2 regions of the Candidatus Enterococcus palustris genome follow, and region 1 is predicted to be linked to the other one. Evidence: predicted binding sites of a transcription regulator. Region 1 holds the regulator's gene; the other holds the start of a gene.
What was found. Region 1 encodes HrcA, which represses chaperone genes, less so after heat shock. Its sites were predicted from a motif close to TTAGCACTCNNNNNNNNNGAGTGCTAA; they were not measured.
Positions count from the first base shown of each region.

Region 2: groES (co-chaperone GroES) is a predicted target of HrcA. The motif match lies at 4,878-4,904, and genes of this name have one in related genera.

Region 1 is NZ_CP147244.1:1,061,861-1,069,573, reverse strand. Features, by position in the region: gene A5821_RS05050 (LysR family transcriptional regulator) at 1-555, opposite strand, end outside; M-box (ykoK) riboswitch at 1,182-1,352, shown strand; gene mgtA (magnesium-translocating P-type ATPase) at 1,469-4,132, shown strand; gene hemW (radical SAM family heme chaperone HemW) at 4,378-5,535, shown strand; gene hrcA (heat-inducible transcriptional repressor HrcA) at 5,724-6,767, shown strand; gene grpE (nucleotide exchange factor GrpE) at 6,874-7,371, shown strand; gene dnaK (molecular chaperone DnaK) at 7,434-7,713, shown strand, end outside.
Region 2 is NZ_CP147244.1:132,204-139,916, forward strand. Features, by position in the region: gene A5821_RS00630 (TrkA C-terminal domain-containing protein) at 179-814, opposite strand; gene A5821_RS00635 (ABC-F family ATP-binding cassette domain-containing protein) at 835-2,775, opposite strand; gene A5821_RS00640 (redox-sensing transcriptional repressor Rex) at 2,992-3,657, shown strand; gene A5821_RS00645 (CPBP family intramembrane glutamic endopeptidase) at 3,729-4,397, opposite strand; gene A5821_RS00650 (hypothetical protein) at 4,485-4,667, opposite strand; gene groES (co-chaperone GroES) at 4,938-5,222, shown strand; gene groL (chaperonin GroEL) at 5,285-6,913, shown strand; gene A5821_RS00665 (RidA family protein) at 7,247-7,633, shown strand.

The DNA.
Region 1 (7,713 bases):
TAAATGCTCTACTGACAATTCGTTTAGATAAGATAGTTGATTTTTTTTGCTAATGAAAACAACGTAAGATTCTGAAAAAATCAAACTACTTGCTATTTTAGAATTCTCTTCTGATAGAATACCGACTGCTATATCGATTTCTTTATTTTCCAGAGCTATTTCAAGATTGTCGTAATAGCCATAATCAATAGAGGCTAATGGATATTTTTGGTGAAAGTCTGTTAGCATTTTTGCAATCAAATAGTCAGTGTCAGCTAAATTTGTTCCGATTTTGATGGTTGCCGTTTCTCCAGTATGGACAAGTAAATTGATTTCTGTGACAGCCATTTCAAATTCTTGAAAAATTTTCTCCCCTCTTTTTTTTAAAACAAGACCCTCAGGCGTTAAGGTGTTATTGCCGTAATCTCTCGTTATCAGTTGGGCGTTTAGCTCCTGCTCTAATTCTCGAATATGTGTGCTTAAATAAGGCTGAGAAATACCTAATTCCTCTGATGTTTTTGTAAAGCTTTTGTTTTTGCATAATGCTAAAAAATAGTCTAATTGTTTTAATTTCATTTGCTCATCTCCTTTACTCTGTTGAAAATAAATGCTGGTTCTCTTCAAGATAAAATAATTTGAGATGAAATAGTCATTTTTTTTTTAAAATATACAAAAAATTAATAGTATTTTTTTATTTTGAAATAATGACTGTTTTCTATAAAGGAAAAGAGCCCTTTTAATTGGTAATAGCCGACCAATTAAAAGGACTTTTATCAGTATTAGCTTACTGATAGGGAATAGTGAACTATTAGTGAATAGGTTGTTTCTTAGTTTAGTATAATTTTTTTTGGCCAATAGAGCCATTCTGTTTTATTTATAGTGCTATTACTTTTTATGAAATTTGAACAATGAACTTTGGAAATATAAATCCCACTACGGGGGAAAGCCGAAGTGGGATCCATCAGAGCTTACTTTGTAAAAAGGAGTATGGATGTTACATAAACGAACTTGGGAGATTCGTTTATACAAATATAGTAAATAAAATGAACTGAATAAACTATTTCTTTTTTGTCATAGAAGTATTCTTTTTTATAAATGATTTAAAAAGGAAGATGGCGAAAAAACTACATTCAAAAAAAGTTATACAGGTATCGTTTTTTTTGTCTATAAATGTAAGGCATAATTCATTAGAATAACAGTGTAATTCTTCTTGTTAGGCGAGGCTCCTATACAAACACAGGCTACTGCCCAAAAATGTCGAGAGACGCCAATGGGTAGAACAGGAACTGTCGAATTAAGGCTTTTCTTAAGGTAGCTAAAAGCTTGGGCTTTTTACGTTGTATAGTGCCAAAACTCAACGATTATGGAGACTCACGGCAAAGCGGGCTGAGTTTTCAGTGCGCTTTTTTGTGTGGAAAGGATGTGGTGACGGTGCCAGAAGATAGTTCGATAAGCCAGAGATCAACTAAAAGAAAAGAGGATAATCTAGATGCAAAAAGAAATGAAGAACATGATCCATGAAAAAGCTTATCAAAAGATAGCGAATTTATCTATCGATAAAGTTTTAGAAAGCTTTTCCTCTTCTTGGGATGGCTTGAAAGCACGAGAAGTTCAACACTCGAAAGAAAAATTCGGTATAAATAAAATTACAGATAATAAAAAAAAGTCCTTTATTTATACTGTGATAAAATCCTATGTCACACCATTTACTGTTGTATTGATGATACTAGCAACTATCTCGTTTTTCACTGAATATGTGTATGCTGAACCAAGTGAGAAAGACATTACTGGGGTTTTGATTATGGTGGTCATGGTTTTGTTAAGCGGCACTATGACTTTAGTTCAATCAGTGAAATCAAGTAATGCAGTCAGTAAATTACAAAATATGATTCAGATCACAGCGACTGTTACCAGAGAAAATAAAGAAATGGAAATACCTGTGGACGAAGTTGTTTGTGGTGACTTAGTTAATCTTGCAGCAGGAGACATGATTCCAGCAGATTTGCGGTTGATTCATGCGAAGGACTTATTCGTTTCACAATCAGCGATGACAGGAGAAAGTTTTCCAGTTGAAAAAAAAGTCAAAAATGTTACTTCTACAAATAATAATAACCAAACAGATTTTGATAATTTATTGTTTTTAGGCAGCAATGTCGTTAGCGGCAGTGGTGTTGGTGTAGCTGTTCGGGTTGGGGATAATACACTGTTTGGAAAAATTGCACAAGATGTTGCAGATGATGAGAAAAAAACAAGCTTTGAATTAGGTGTAAACAAAACGACATGGTTATTGATTCGTTTTATGATGGTGATTACGCCAGCAGTATTTTTGATCAATGGAATCACAAAAGGCGATTGGGGTGAAGCCTTAATGTTTGCTATTGCAACGGCTGTAGGGCTTACACCAGAAATGCTGCCAATGATCGTTACGACTAATTTGGTCAAAGGTTCTAGGGATATGGCAAAAGAAGGAACGATCATGAAAAACGTCAACGCGATTCAAAATTTTGGTGCCATGGATATTTTATGTACGGATAAAACTGGCACCCTGACACAAGACAAGGTCATTTTAGAATATCATTACAATACCTCATGCCAAGAAGATCGGGAAGTATTGCGTTCTGCTTTTTTAAATAGTTATTTCCAAACTGGTCTGCGTAATTTAATCGATAAGGCAATTATTGAAGCGTCATCGAAAGAGTTATCTATCGATGAAGAAGATTATTTTAAGATTGATGAAATTCCTTTCGACTTTAATCGCAGAAGAATGAGTGTTGTTATTAAAAATAGAAGATCGAATCAAAGCTTTTTGATTACTAAAGGAGCAGTTGAAGAAATGCTGCAAGCATGCTCTCATATCAATCAGGCTGGAGACGTTGTTCCGATCACACCAAAAATAAAAAAACAAGTATTAAAAACAGTGAAGGAATTAAATGAAGATGGTCTAAGAGTCTTAGCGATCGCAGATAAAAAAGTCAACAATCAATTAGATGACTATTCTGTTGCAGATGAACAGGAACTGATTTTACAAGGGTATCTCGCTTTTCTAGATCCTCCCAAAGAAACGGCGGCTGCTGCTATTCAAGCATTAAAAAGTAACGGAGTTTCTGTAAAAATTCTAACAGGTGATAATGAATTAGTAACACGTTCAGTTTGTAAAGAAGTTGGTCTGGGGACTGAAAAAATGATCGATGGTTCAGCAATTTCTAAATTATCTGAATCAGAACTAGAACAGATGGTCAATAAATATACTATTTTTACAAAAGTAACACCTGATCAAAAAACAAAAATTGTTAAAGCGTTGAAGAAAAATGAACAAACAGTTGGCTTCATGGGGGACGGAATCAATGACGCAGGAGCTATGAAAGTCTCTGATGTTGGAATTTCTGTAGATACGGCAGTTGATATTGCAAAAGAATCGGCTGATGTGATTTTGCTGCAAAAAGACTTAATGGTTTTAGAACAGGGAATTATTTCTGGACGCAAAGTCTTTAGTAATACAATGAAGTATATCAAAATGACAGCAAGTTCAAATTTTGGGAATGTATTTTCTGTTATTCCTGCGAGTATTTTTTTACCATTTTTACCAGTTGCGCCGATTCAATCACTATTTTTGAATTTGATTTACGATACATCTTGCATGTCCGTTCCGTGGGATAACGTGGATAAAGAGTATGTCGAAAAGCCTAAGAAGTGGGAAGCCAAATCAATTGGTTCATTCATGAAATGGTTTGGACCGACAAGTTCTGTTTTTGATATCGTTACTTATCTATTTATGTATTTTATTATTTGTCCAACTATCTTAGGCGGTGGATTTTTCTCATTAGCAGCCGATCAGAAACTCTTATTTATCGCTATTTTCCATGCAGGTTGGTTTATTGAGTCTCTATGGTCACAAATGTTGGTACTTCATATATTGAGAACGCCAAAAATACCTTTCCTTCAAAGTAGAGCTTCAGGCATCTTGACGCTCGTCACTTCAGTTGGAATTTTAATTGGAACAATTTTGCCGTTTACGAATTTAGGAGCAAGCATTGGTTTTGCACCACTTCCAGGAAATTACTTTTTTTACTTGATTCCAACAATCATTGCGTATTTACTCTTAGTAACAGTGATCAAGAAAATATATATAAGAAAATATCAAGAATTACTCTAGTCAGAAAATACAGAGTTTTAACTGGGCTATTCTATCAAATATCAGACACTTTGATTTCGCGGGAGATATCAAAGTGTCTGTCTTTATTGTATAGTGTCATTACTTTTAAAAGGGGAGCGGAAGAATGAAAAAGCGGGAAATTATGAAGCAAATTAAAACATTTTATCATTGAGTGTGGTAAGATAAGAGACGTCTTCTATATGATGTAAAATAGCAAGACACTCTAAAGTGGAGGAAGAAATAAATTGAAAAACAATTCTAATAGCACCTCAGCATATATACATATTCCGTTTTGCGAACATATCTGTTACTACTGTGACTTCAATAAAGTTTTTTTAGAAGGACAACCTGTAGATGAATATATTCAAAGTCTTTTAAAAGAGATCCGATTAACGAAAGAGCACTATCCAAGCAATGATACCAAAACAATTTACATTGGAGGGGGAACACCTACATCGTTATCGGCGAATCAATTAGCAGTTTTATTAGAAGGTGTACGAAATTTACTCCCTTTTGATCCTAAAAATGAATTTACAGTGGAAGCTAACCCTGGAGATTTAACACAGGAAAAATTACATGTAATGAAAGAATATGGTGTGAACCGCTTGTCGATGGGCGTACAAACTTTTGATAATCAATTGTTGAAGAAAATTGGAAGAAAACATACAGCTGAAGATGTGTACGAAACGATGAAATTTTTGGAAAAAGAAAATTTTTCAAATGTAAGTATCGATTTGATCTATGCTTTGCCTGGACAAACACTAGAAGGATTCCGGGATACGTTGAAACGTGCGATCGAACTTGATTTACCTCACTATTCATTGTATTCACTAATTTTAGAAAATAAAACAATGTTTATGAATTGGGTTCGTCAAGGGCGCTTACAGTTACCAGATCAAGAAGTTGAAGCCCAAATGTTTGAAGAAACGATCATCGCGATGGAAAAAGGCGGCAGACACCAGTATGAAGTGAGTAACTTCGCATTAAAAGGTAAAGAAAGTCAGCATAATTTGATTTACTGGGATAATGAACACTATTATGGGTTTGGCGCTGGAGCAAGTGGCTATTTAGGACATACTCGCTATCGAAATCACGGACCAATTCAGCATTACCTAAAACCTTTACGTGATGATCAGTTACCAACTGTTGAAAAAGAGATACTAACATTGAATAATCAGATGGAAGAGCAACTTTTCTTAGGATTGCGCAAAAAAGATGGTGTCTCTAAAGCGCAATTTAAAGAAAAATTTGGTGTTACGTTAGAGCAAGTTTATAAAGAAAAGATCCCTAAATTGATTGAAAAGGGGTTATTATTGGAAAATGATACGTCTATTCAACTTTCCGAAAAAGGCTTATTTGTTGGAAATGATGTTTTCGAAGAGTTTCTAATCGACAAAGAATAAAAAAGAAAAAGTACAGAGCTGTTTTTGAATAAAAACCCTCTAGTGCTTTTTTTTTATCATCGTTTAGCACTCGATGATAAAGAGTGCTAAAAAAGTGTGTTTTTCTCTTGACAATTATACAAGATGTTGATATATTAATAATTGTATTAGCACTTAGATGCCATGAGTGCTAATGAAGGGTGGTAACTATGATAACGGAAAGACAAAAGAATATTTTGCGACTTATCATCCAGGGATACACAAATACAGGAACTCCTGTAGGATCAAAGAAATTGATGGAAGAAGGAATTAAATCAAGTTCTGCAACGATTCGTAATGATATGAAAGCTTTAGAAGAACATGGATTATTATTAAAGACACATTCTTCGTCTGGTAGAATTCCTTCAATGTATGGTTATCGTTATTACGTGGATCATTTACTAAGGCCGGCTGAAGTTGAACGTGATGAGTTAGAAACGATTCGTCGTTCTTTTGGCAAAGAATTTCATGAAATCAATGATATCATTGAACAATCGGCTGAGATCCTTTCAGATTTGACTAGCTATACAGCATTTTCGTTAGGACCAGAAGTGAAAGAACGGAAATTGACAGGTTTTCGTATCGTTCCTTTAAATGATCGCCAGATTATTGCTGTGATCGTTACAGATAAAGGCAATGTGGAAAGTCAGGTCTTTGCGATTCCGTCATCTGTATCTAGCCAAGATCTAGAGAAGATGACCCAAATCATCAATGATAAACTTGTAGGACAACCGCTATTGACTGTTTATCATCGATTAAGGACGGAAATTCCGATGATTTTACATCGTTATTTTCAAACGCCTGAAGGGATGATGAATTTATTCGATGCAATGTTAGGTCATGCTTTTGAAGAAAAAGTATTTGTCAGCGGGCGCATGAATGTTTTAGATTTCGGGATGAAACAAGATATCGATCAATTAAAATCTGTCTATTCTTTTATGCAAAATACAGATGCACTTACACATTTGTTGACGACAGATGAAAAGACAGATACTCAAATAGCGATTCGGATCGGCTCGGAAATAGGCAACGATTTGCTGGATAATATGAGTATGATCACTGCAACGTATGAAGTATCCGGTCACGGTAAAGGAACGATTGCTTTATTAGGTCCGACTAGTATGCCGTATTCAAAAATGTTTGGTTTAGTGGATGTTTTTCGCCATGAACTAGCTACAAAGCTTGGTGCTTATTATCGTTTTCTTGATGAATAAGCTAAAAGTTTAAATATAGAATTCTATTAATTCTACGGAAATGAGAAGGGAAGTTGCCAGAGTGAGTAATAAAGAAGAAACAAATGAAGAATTACAGGAAGAACGCATGGAAGCTATCGATGATTCAGGAGTTTCAGAAGTAGAAGCTGAAATGACAGAATTAGAAAATGCTCAAGCTGAACTATCAGAAATGGAAGATAAATTCCTAAGAGCTCGAGCTGAAATTGCCAATATGAGCAACCGTTTTAAAAATGAACGTGAATTGCTTGTTCGTTACCGATCGCAAGACTTAGGTAAAAAATTATTGCCTTCGCTTGATAATTTAGAACGTGCGATGGCAATCGAAGTCGATGATGAGCAAGGCGCAAGCTTGAAAAAAGGTATTTCGATGGTTCTTGAAAGTGTACAAGCTGCACTGAAAGAAGAAGGTATTGAAGAAATTCCAACAATGGGAGAAGTATTCGATCCTAATTTACATCAAGCAGTCCAAACGATTCCAGCAAGTGATGAAACACCTGCAGATACAATCGTTGAAGTCCTACAAAAAGGATATAAATTACATGACCGCGTTTTACGAGCAAGCATGGTTGTTGTTGCACAATAACAAGGAATGTTTGCATAATATAAATTGAAAAAATTAAAATAGAAGATAGGAGATCATTAATTATGAGTAAAATTATTGGTATTGACTTAGGAACTACAAACTCAGCAGTTGCAGTATTAGAAGGCGGAGAAGCAAAAATCATTGCAAACCCAGAAGGTAACCGTACAACACCTTCAGTAGTATCATTTAAAAATGGCGAAATCCAAGTTGGTGAAGTGGCTAAACGTCAAGCAGTGACAAACCCACATACAATTGCATCAATCAAACGTCATATGGGCGAAGCTGGCTACAAAGTTGAAGCTGATGGCAAATCTTATACACCTCAAGAAATTTCTGCGATGA
Region 2 (7,713 bases), 930 kb from region 1:
TTTTATCAGCTACAGTGCTAAAACTTATTCACATGTAAAGAAAATCATTTTCTTTTCTGTAAAAAAGTGACCATTCTAGGTTAACATCGTGTAGTCACTTTGTCAAATTAGGGGCATAGAAATGAGAGAATAGAAAAGAAGAACAGTCAAACATATTCGTTCGATTGTTCTTCTTGTATTATGAATTCGGATAGAAAAAATTTTGGACCCGTTGCAATGTGGATTCATGACCAACAAAATAAATCGTATCGCCAGCAGTTAATTTTGCATAGGGACCAGGAGAGACAAGCAATTCATCGCCGTGTTTGATTGCAATCAAAGTAGCAGAAGTGCTTTGCCATAAATTTAACTCACTGATCGTCATTTCAAGATGAGCGGCATCGTTTGTTAATGTAAAAGTGACTGGATTTAACGGATTGAATGAGTCAAAACGTTTGGTCTGATCAACAAGCTTATCTAAAATTTCTGAGAAATGGCTCAACTCTTCTTTTTGTTTTTTTACACTATCGATCAGATCGTCTTTTAGGTCGTGGATCGATTGAACATCTTGGTATTGTTCAACGAAGAGTTTGGCTTTTTCCATTGAATGAACATAAAATCCGCTGCCGTGTTTCGCCTGCACGATTTCAAGATCAACTAGCACACTGATTGCTTTGCGGGCTGTTTCAGGAGAAACACTATATTTATTAGCCAGAGTAGAACGAGCATGGATCTTATCTCCAACTGGGAATGTTTGATCAGCAATTTTAGCGGCGACATCTACAGCAATCTGCTGATACTTTGGTTTCGTCACATTCATACGTTTTGAAGTCATGTTTGACCGCCTTTCATCAGTTATTTATCTTCTAATTCTTCAAGTTCTAAACTAAGATTTTCCCAGTCAGATAGTAATTGTTCTTGTTGTGTTCTTTGCGATTCTAGCTCTTCATTTAATGACATCAATTTTACGTGATCATCAACAAGTGCTGGATCGGTCATTGATTGTTCTAATTGGGCGATCGTTGTGTCTAAAGTTGCTAAGTTTTCTTCGATTTGTGTAATTTTTCGATTTAGATTACGGAGTATTTTTTGTTGTTCTTTATTTTGATAAAAGTCATTTTTAGGTTTTACAGTTTCGGCTTGTTTAATAGTGGATTGCTCAGCCAGTAGTGCAGCGAGTTCTTCTTCTTCTTTTTTCTTTTCCAAGTAGTAATCGTAATCGCCTAAATACAATTTACTGCCAGTTTCGGAAAGTTCAATGACTTTCGTTGCAATTCGATTGATGAAATAACGGTCATGTGAAACAAATAATAGCGTTCCTTCATAATCAATCAAAGCATTTTCTAAGACTTCTTTATTGTCGATATCTAAATGGTTGGTCGGCTCATCTAAAATTAAGAAGTTTTCTTTGTCCATCGATAATTTTGCCAAAGCAACACGGGCTTTTTCACCACCACTTAAGAGAGGGATCGTTTTTTCCACATCGTTTCCACTAAATAAGAAGCTACCTAAAACATTGCGAATGTCTTTTTCAGGAGTCGTGGGGTGTTCATCCCAAAGCTCAGCTAAAACAGTCTTCGTTCCATGAAGGTTCGCTTGTTCTTGGTCATAGTAGCCGATTTGAACATTCGTACCTAGTGTTGCGCTCCCTTTAATGAAAGGAATACTTCCGATAATCGATTTTAGTAGGGTTGATTTACCGATTCCATTCGGTCCAACAAGGGCAATGGCTTCTTGTCTACGAACATCTAAAGATACAGGTTCAGATAAAATACGAGCATCGTATCCGATAGCAGCATCTTCTACTTGTAAAACAACATTTCCAGAAGTTTTTTCGATAGCAAATAGGAAATTCGCAGATTTTTCATCCCCTTGAGGACGATCTAAACGTTCCATTTTTTCCAGTGTTTTTCTACGACTTTGAGCACGCTTTGTGGTTGATGCTCTAACTAAATTTCGGGCAACAAAATCTTCCAGCTTGTTGATCTCAGTCTGTTGTTTTTCATACGCTTTCCACTCACTGGTTAATTGTTCTGCTTTTAATTCTAGGTATTTAGAGTAGTTTCCTTTGTAATAACGCATTTTATGACGACTGATTTCATAGACTTCAGTAACAACTTTATCTAAAAAGTAGCGGTCATGTGAGACAATTAAAAGGGCACCAGAATAGCTAGGTAAGTAATTTTCCAGCCATGAAAGAGTGTCAATATCTAAATGGTTCGTTGGCTCATCGAGAATTAAAATATCCGGTTTTTGCAGCAACATGCGAGCTAAAGCTAAACGGGTTTTTTGACCACCAGATAATGTGCTGATATGTTTAGAATAAAATTCTTCTTGAAATCCAAATCCGTGCAAGACAGAACGGATTTCATTTTCATAACCGTAGCCATTTTTTTCTGAAAATTCGTGTTGCAATCGATCATATTCTTTCATGACCGATTCATAATTTGTCGCATCTGGCAACAGTTCACTAATGATCAATTCTAGTTCACGCATTCGTTTTTCCATTGTGATCACGTCAACAAAGGCTTCAAGCATTTCATCCCAAACTGTTTTATCAGAATCAAGTCCAGTATCTTGAGCTAAGTACCCTAGACTTGCAGTTTTATTTTTAGCAATCGTACCAGCATCAGGTGCATCAATACCAGCGATTATTTTTAAAAGAGTAGATTTACCAGCGCCGTTGCGGCCGACTAATGCGATCCGGCTATTTGTGCTGATCTCCATTTGTATGTTTTCAAACAAAGTATCAGCGCCAAAATAACGGGCGATTTGGTTTGCTTGGAGTAAAATCATGGGGCATCCTCATTTCTATTTCAATGCCTTTAGTGTAGCATAAATTGGTTGGAAAAAGCACCTATCCTACAGTAAGAGCACAAATTTTTCTAGGACAATTCAAGAAAGTTTGAAAAATATTTCTTTTCCTGAGCTGTTAGATTGCTTTTTATCTAGAACAACTGATATTATGAGAGGTGGATATTTGTCTATATTTAGAGTATTGGAGGTACGATTGTGAAAGACCAAATTATTCCAAAAGCAACGGCACGACGCCTTCCCCTATATTATCGTTATTTGAGAATCTTGCATGATGCAGGAAAAAATAAAGTGTCATCTACTGAGCTCAGTGATGCAGTGCAAGTAGATAGCGCGACGATTCGACGAGATTTTTCTTATTTTGGCGAATTAGGTAAACGTGGTTACGGATATGATGTAGAGAATCTAATGAACTTCTTTGCAAAAACATTGAATGATGATGAGCTTACGAATGTAGCTTTGATTGGTGTGGGTAACTTAGGAAGTGCCTTATTGAAATATAAATTCCATCAAAGCAACAGTATTCGAGTGAGTTGCGCATTTGATGTTAACGACGACATTGTTGGTAGAATTGTCGACGGGATTCCAGTTTATCCAATGAGTGATATGATGGAACAAATTCGGGTACAGCAAATCGAAGTAGCGATTTTGACTTTGCCAGCTAGAAAAGCGCAAGAAGTTGTGAGTCAGCTAGCGGATGCAGGAGTGAAAGGGATTTTGAACTTTACCGCTGCTCGTTTAGTTGCACCACCTGATGTGTTGATTCAAAATGTAGATTTGACGAATGAATTACAAACGTTGATTTACTTCTTACACCATGATAGTGAATTAATCGACACGGATGTTGAAGAAGAAAAAGAATAATTTGAAAAACCTGAGATTTCCCCTTTTATTAAAAGGGCGATCTCAGGTTTTTTTACTGTTCGTACTATCGTTTATTTAGGTAGTTCTATATTTCCGTAATGTAAAACAAGCTGAGCGATCACAACCAGCGTATTCATTCCGCAATGGGCAATGATTGAAGTCCAGATTTTTCCAGTCATTTTGTAAAGAATAGCAAAAAAGAAGCCCATGAAAAAATAAACAAAGAAATGGCCATCTTGATGGATAACAGAGAATAAGGAAGAGCTAATGATTGCTGCAATCCAAAAGCCAGTATATTTTTCTGTCAAACCAATCAAAGAACGGCGGAAAACAAATTCCTCCATAATAGGGCCACCAATAGTTGTAGCTAAAATGAACAGAGGATTAGTCAGAATAATTGCAATAATATTTTGAGTGTTTTCTGAACTAGGTTTAGCCCCAGTGATTGCTGTTTCGATACTAAAGACAACTGCTTGAATGATCATAGCGATTAAAATACCGCTGAAACCTAGTAATGCAGTGAAGACTGGAGAAGTTAGTTTGGCTTCTTGTTCAACGATTGTCGTAGCAGAACTTCTATTTTTGAAATAAAGCCAGATCATCAAGCTCGCACCAAAAATATAAGTGAAGGTTGTACCTCCGATTATGATATCTGGTGAAAATGGTCTGAAAATAAATGGAGAAAAAAACACAAGTCCATACAGTAAAATCGTTGCAATACTTAAGTTCTTTATAGACATATTTCTTGGCATATAAAAACAAAACTCCTTTCGAAAATTACAGAATACAAAAAGTATACCATAGCTAACCACTGTTTTAGCAGATGATTATTTCTTATGATTATTTCGATACCCTAGTAGTAGAAAGATAAATACGAAGAAAAAGGCGGCTTCCCATAAAGTAGTTGTCCAGTCAAAACGTCGGTTTACCCCAAAGAAGAAATTACCAACATTCGCAATAATTAAATAAAGTCCAGTTATCGTTAAAGCTCCAGTGATCCGTTGTTTCATTTCAATCGCCTCTCTTTCTGTTTTTATTTTACCACGAAATGAAGAATAGCGAAGAAATTGAGCTATTTAAGTTCAATGGGACGAAATATACTGATTTTTTTAACTTGTCAAAAACAGGGAGTTACTCAAAAATGATGAAAGAATTATTTTATAAAATTAGTCAAAAGACTTGCAAAACGAAAGGGAAATGAGTATTATAAATAGTGTGAGTTAGCACTCGGTTATGAAGAGTGCTAATAAAGGAAAATATTTTTTATGGAGGGATTTATTGTGTTAAAACCATTAAGCGATCGCGTCGTTATTGAAGTCGCGAAAGAAGAAGAAAAAACAGTAGGAGGCATCGTCTTAGCATCTGCTGCTCAGGAAAAGCCTCAAACAGGAAAAGTTATCGCAGTAGGTGAAGGCCGTGTATTAGAAAACGGTACAAAAGTTCCTGCCGATGTTAAAGAAGGCGACACAGTAATGTTTGAAAAATATTCAGGAACAGAAGTGAAATATGAAGGAAACGACTATCTGATCGTTTCAGGCAAAGACATCATTGCAATCGTCGAATAATTATTGTTTAACGTAATCAAGCATTTTAAATAGAAAAAATAAAATTTTGAGGTGAAGGAATTATGGCAAAAGAAATTAAATTTGCAGAAGATGCACGTGCAGCAATGCTTCGTGGAGTAGATATTTTAGCGGATACAGTAAAAGTAACATTAGGTCCTAAAGGTCGTAACGTTGTTTTAGAAAAATCTTTTGGTTCACCATTGATCACAAATGATGGTGTAACGATTGCTAAAGAGATCGAATTAGAAGATCACTTTGAAAATATGGGCGCGAAATTAGTTTCTGAAGTTGCTTCAAAAACAAATGATATCGCAGGTGATGGTACAACAACTGCGACAGTCTTGACACAAGCAATCGTTCGTGAAGGATTGAAAAACGTTACCGCTGGTGCTAATCCATTAGGAATTCGCCGTGGGATCGAATTAGCTACAAAAGCTGCTGTTGAAGAATTACACAATATTTCAACTGTTGTTGATTCTAAAGAAGCAATTGCTCAAGTTGCAGCTGTTTCTTCTGGTTCTGACCGTGTTGGACAATTGATTGCTGATGCAATGGAAAAAGTCGGCAATGATGGTGTCATCACAATCGAAGAATCAAAAGGTATCGAAACAGAACTTGATGTAGTTGAAGGAATGCAATTTGACCGCGGTTATTTATCACAATACATGGTGACAGATAATGATAAGATGGAAGCGGCGTTAGAAAATCCATATATCTTGATCACGGATAAAAAAATCTCGAACATCCAAGATATCTTGCCTTTATTAGAACAAATTTTACAACAAAGCCGTCCACTATTGATCATTGCGGATGATGTTGATGGAGAAGCCTTACCAACATTAGTATTGAACAAAATTCGTGGAACATTTAACGTAGTAGCAGTTAAAGCACCAGGCTTTGGTGATCGTCGTAAAGCAATGCTTGAAGATATCGCTATTTTAACTGGCGGTACTGTGATCACTGACGATTTAGGACTTGAATTAAAAGATACGACAATCGAAAACCTTGGGAATGCAAGCAAAGTTGTTGTAGATAAAGACAATACAACCATCGTTGAAGGCGCAGGAGAAAAAGCTGCGATCGATGCTCGTGTTCAATTGATCAAAAACCAAATTGCAGAAACAACATCTGATTTTGACCGTGAAAAACTACAGGAACGTTTAGCAAAATTAGCTGGCGGAGTTGCCGTTGTCAAAGTTGGAGCTGCAACTGAAACAGAATTAAAAGAATTAAAACTACGTATTGAAGATGCATTAAACGCAACTCGTGCAGCTGTTGAAGAAGGAATGGTTTCTGGTGGCGGTACTGCACTAGTGAATGTTATCGGCAAAGTCACTGCTTTAGAAGCAGAAGGCGATGTTGCAACTGGTGTGAAAATCGTTGTTCGTGCTTTAGAAGAACCAATCCGTCAAATTGCTGAAAACGCTGGATACGAAGGCTCAGTAATCGTAGATAAATTAAAAAATATTGATTTAGGTATCGGCTTTAATGCGGCTAATGGCGAATGGGTAAACATGGTGGAAGCAGGAATCGTTGACCCAACAAAAGTTACTCGTTCAGCATTACAAAATGCAGCATCGGTTGCGGCATTGTTATTAACAACAGAAGCAGTCGTTGCAGATAAACCAGAACCAGCAGGCGCTGCAATGCCTCCAATGGACCCTTCAATGGGAATGGGCGGCATGATGTAGGTACTAAATTAAGAACCTTGATAATCCAAGGTTCTTTTTTATATACATAAAAGTGTAGTGTTCAAGGGGGGGCAACTGAGCCAAATTAATAGAACTTGTTTAAAAAATTTTTACTTAGGAGGGTTTTGACGATTTTTTGTAGGTTATTTATATTCTTATTTAGACTGAATTCGATATAGTCAGATGATGTTACCGAAAGAAAGTCAAATCCTAAAGGACAAGAAAAGATGGTGGTTTTTGTGAATCAAACATTTAAAAAAACTGCAACTTAATCTTGTTTCTATAACAATGGTTTGAAGGATAGTCACAAAACGATTGATAAGGAGAATACTTATGAACAGAAAAAGCTATACAGGAAAAAATGTATCGGTTTCAGGACCATATTCACATGCTATTGATGCTGGAAACTATATTTTTTTCTCAGGGCAAGTTGCTAAAAACAGCACAACTTATGTTGAAGAAACCGGCAGTATTAAGGAGCAAACAAAACAATGCTTTATTAATTTACAAGAAGTGATGAAAGCATCATCTGTAGGCCTAGATGATGTGGTGAAAGTTAATGTCTATCTAACGAAAATGAAGTATTTCGAGGATATGAATGAAGTTTATAGAAAAATATTCAAAGAACCTTTTCCAGCTAGAACATGTGTCGGTGTTCAGGAGTTACCATTGGGTGCAGATATTGAAATAGAAGTAGTAGTTTATAAAAAATCTAAGTAATTGTGCCCAAATAGAATCGCCAAAAATATGATAATATTGCTATCAGATCAATTGCGAAACTGTTGGATAGACAGAAAAAA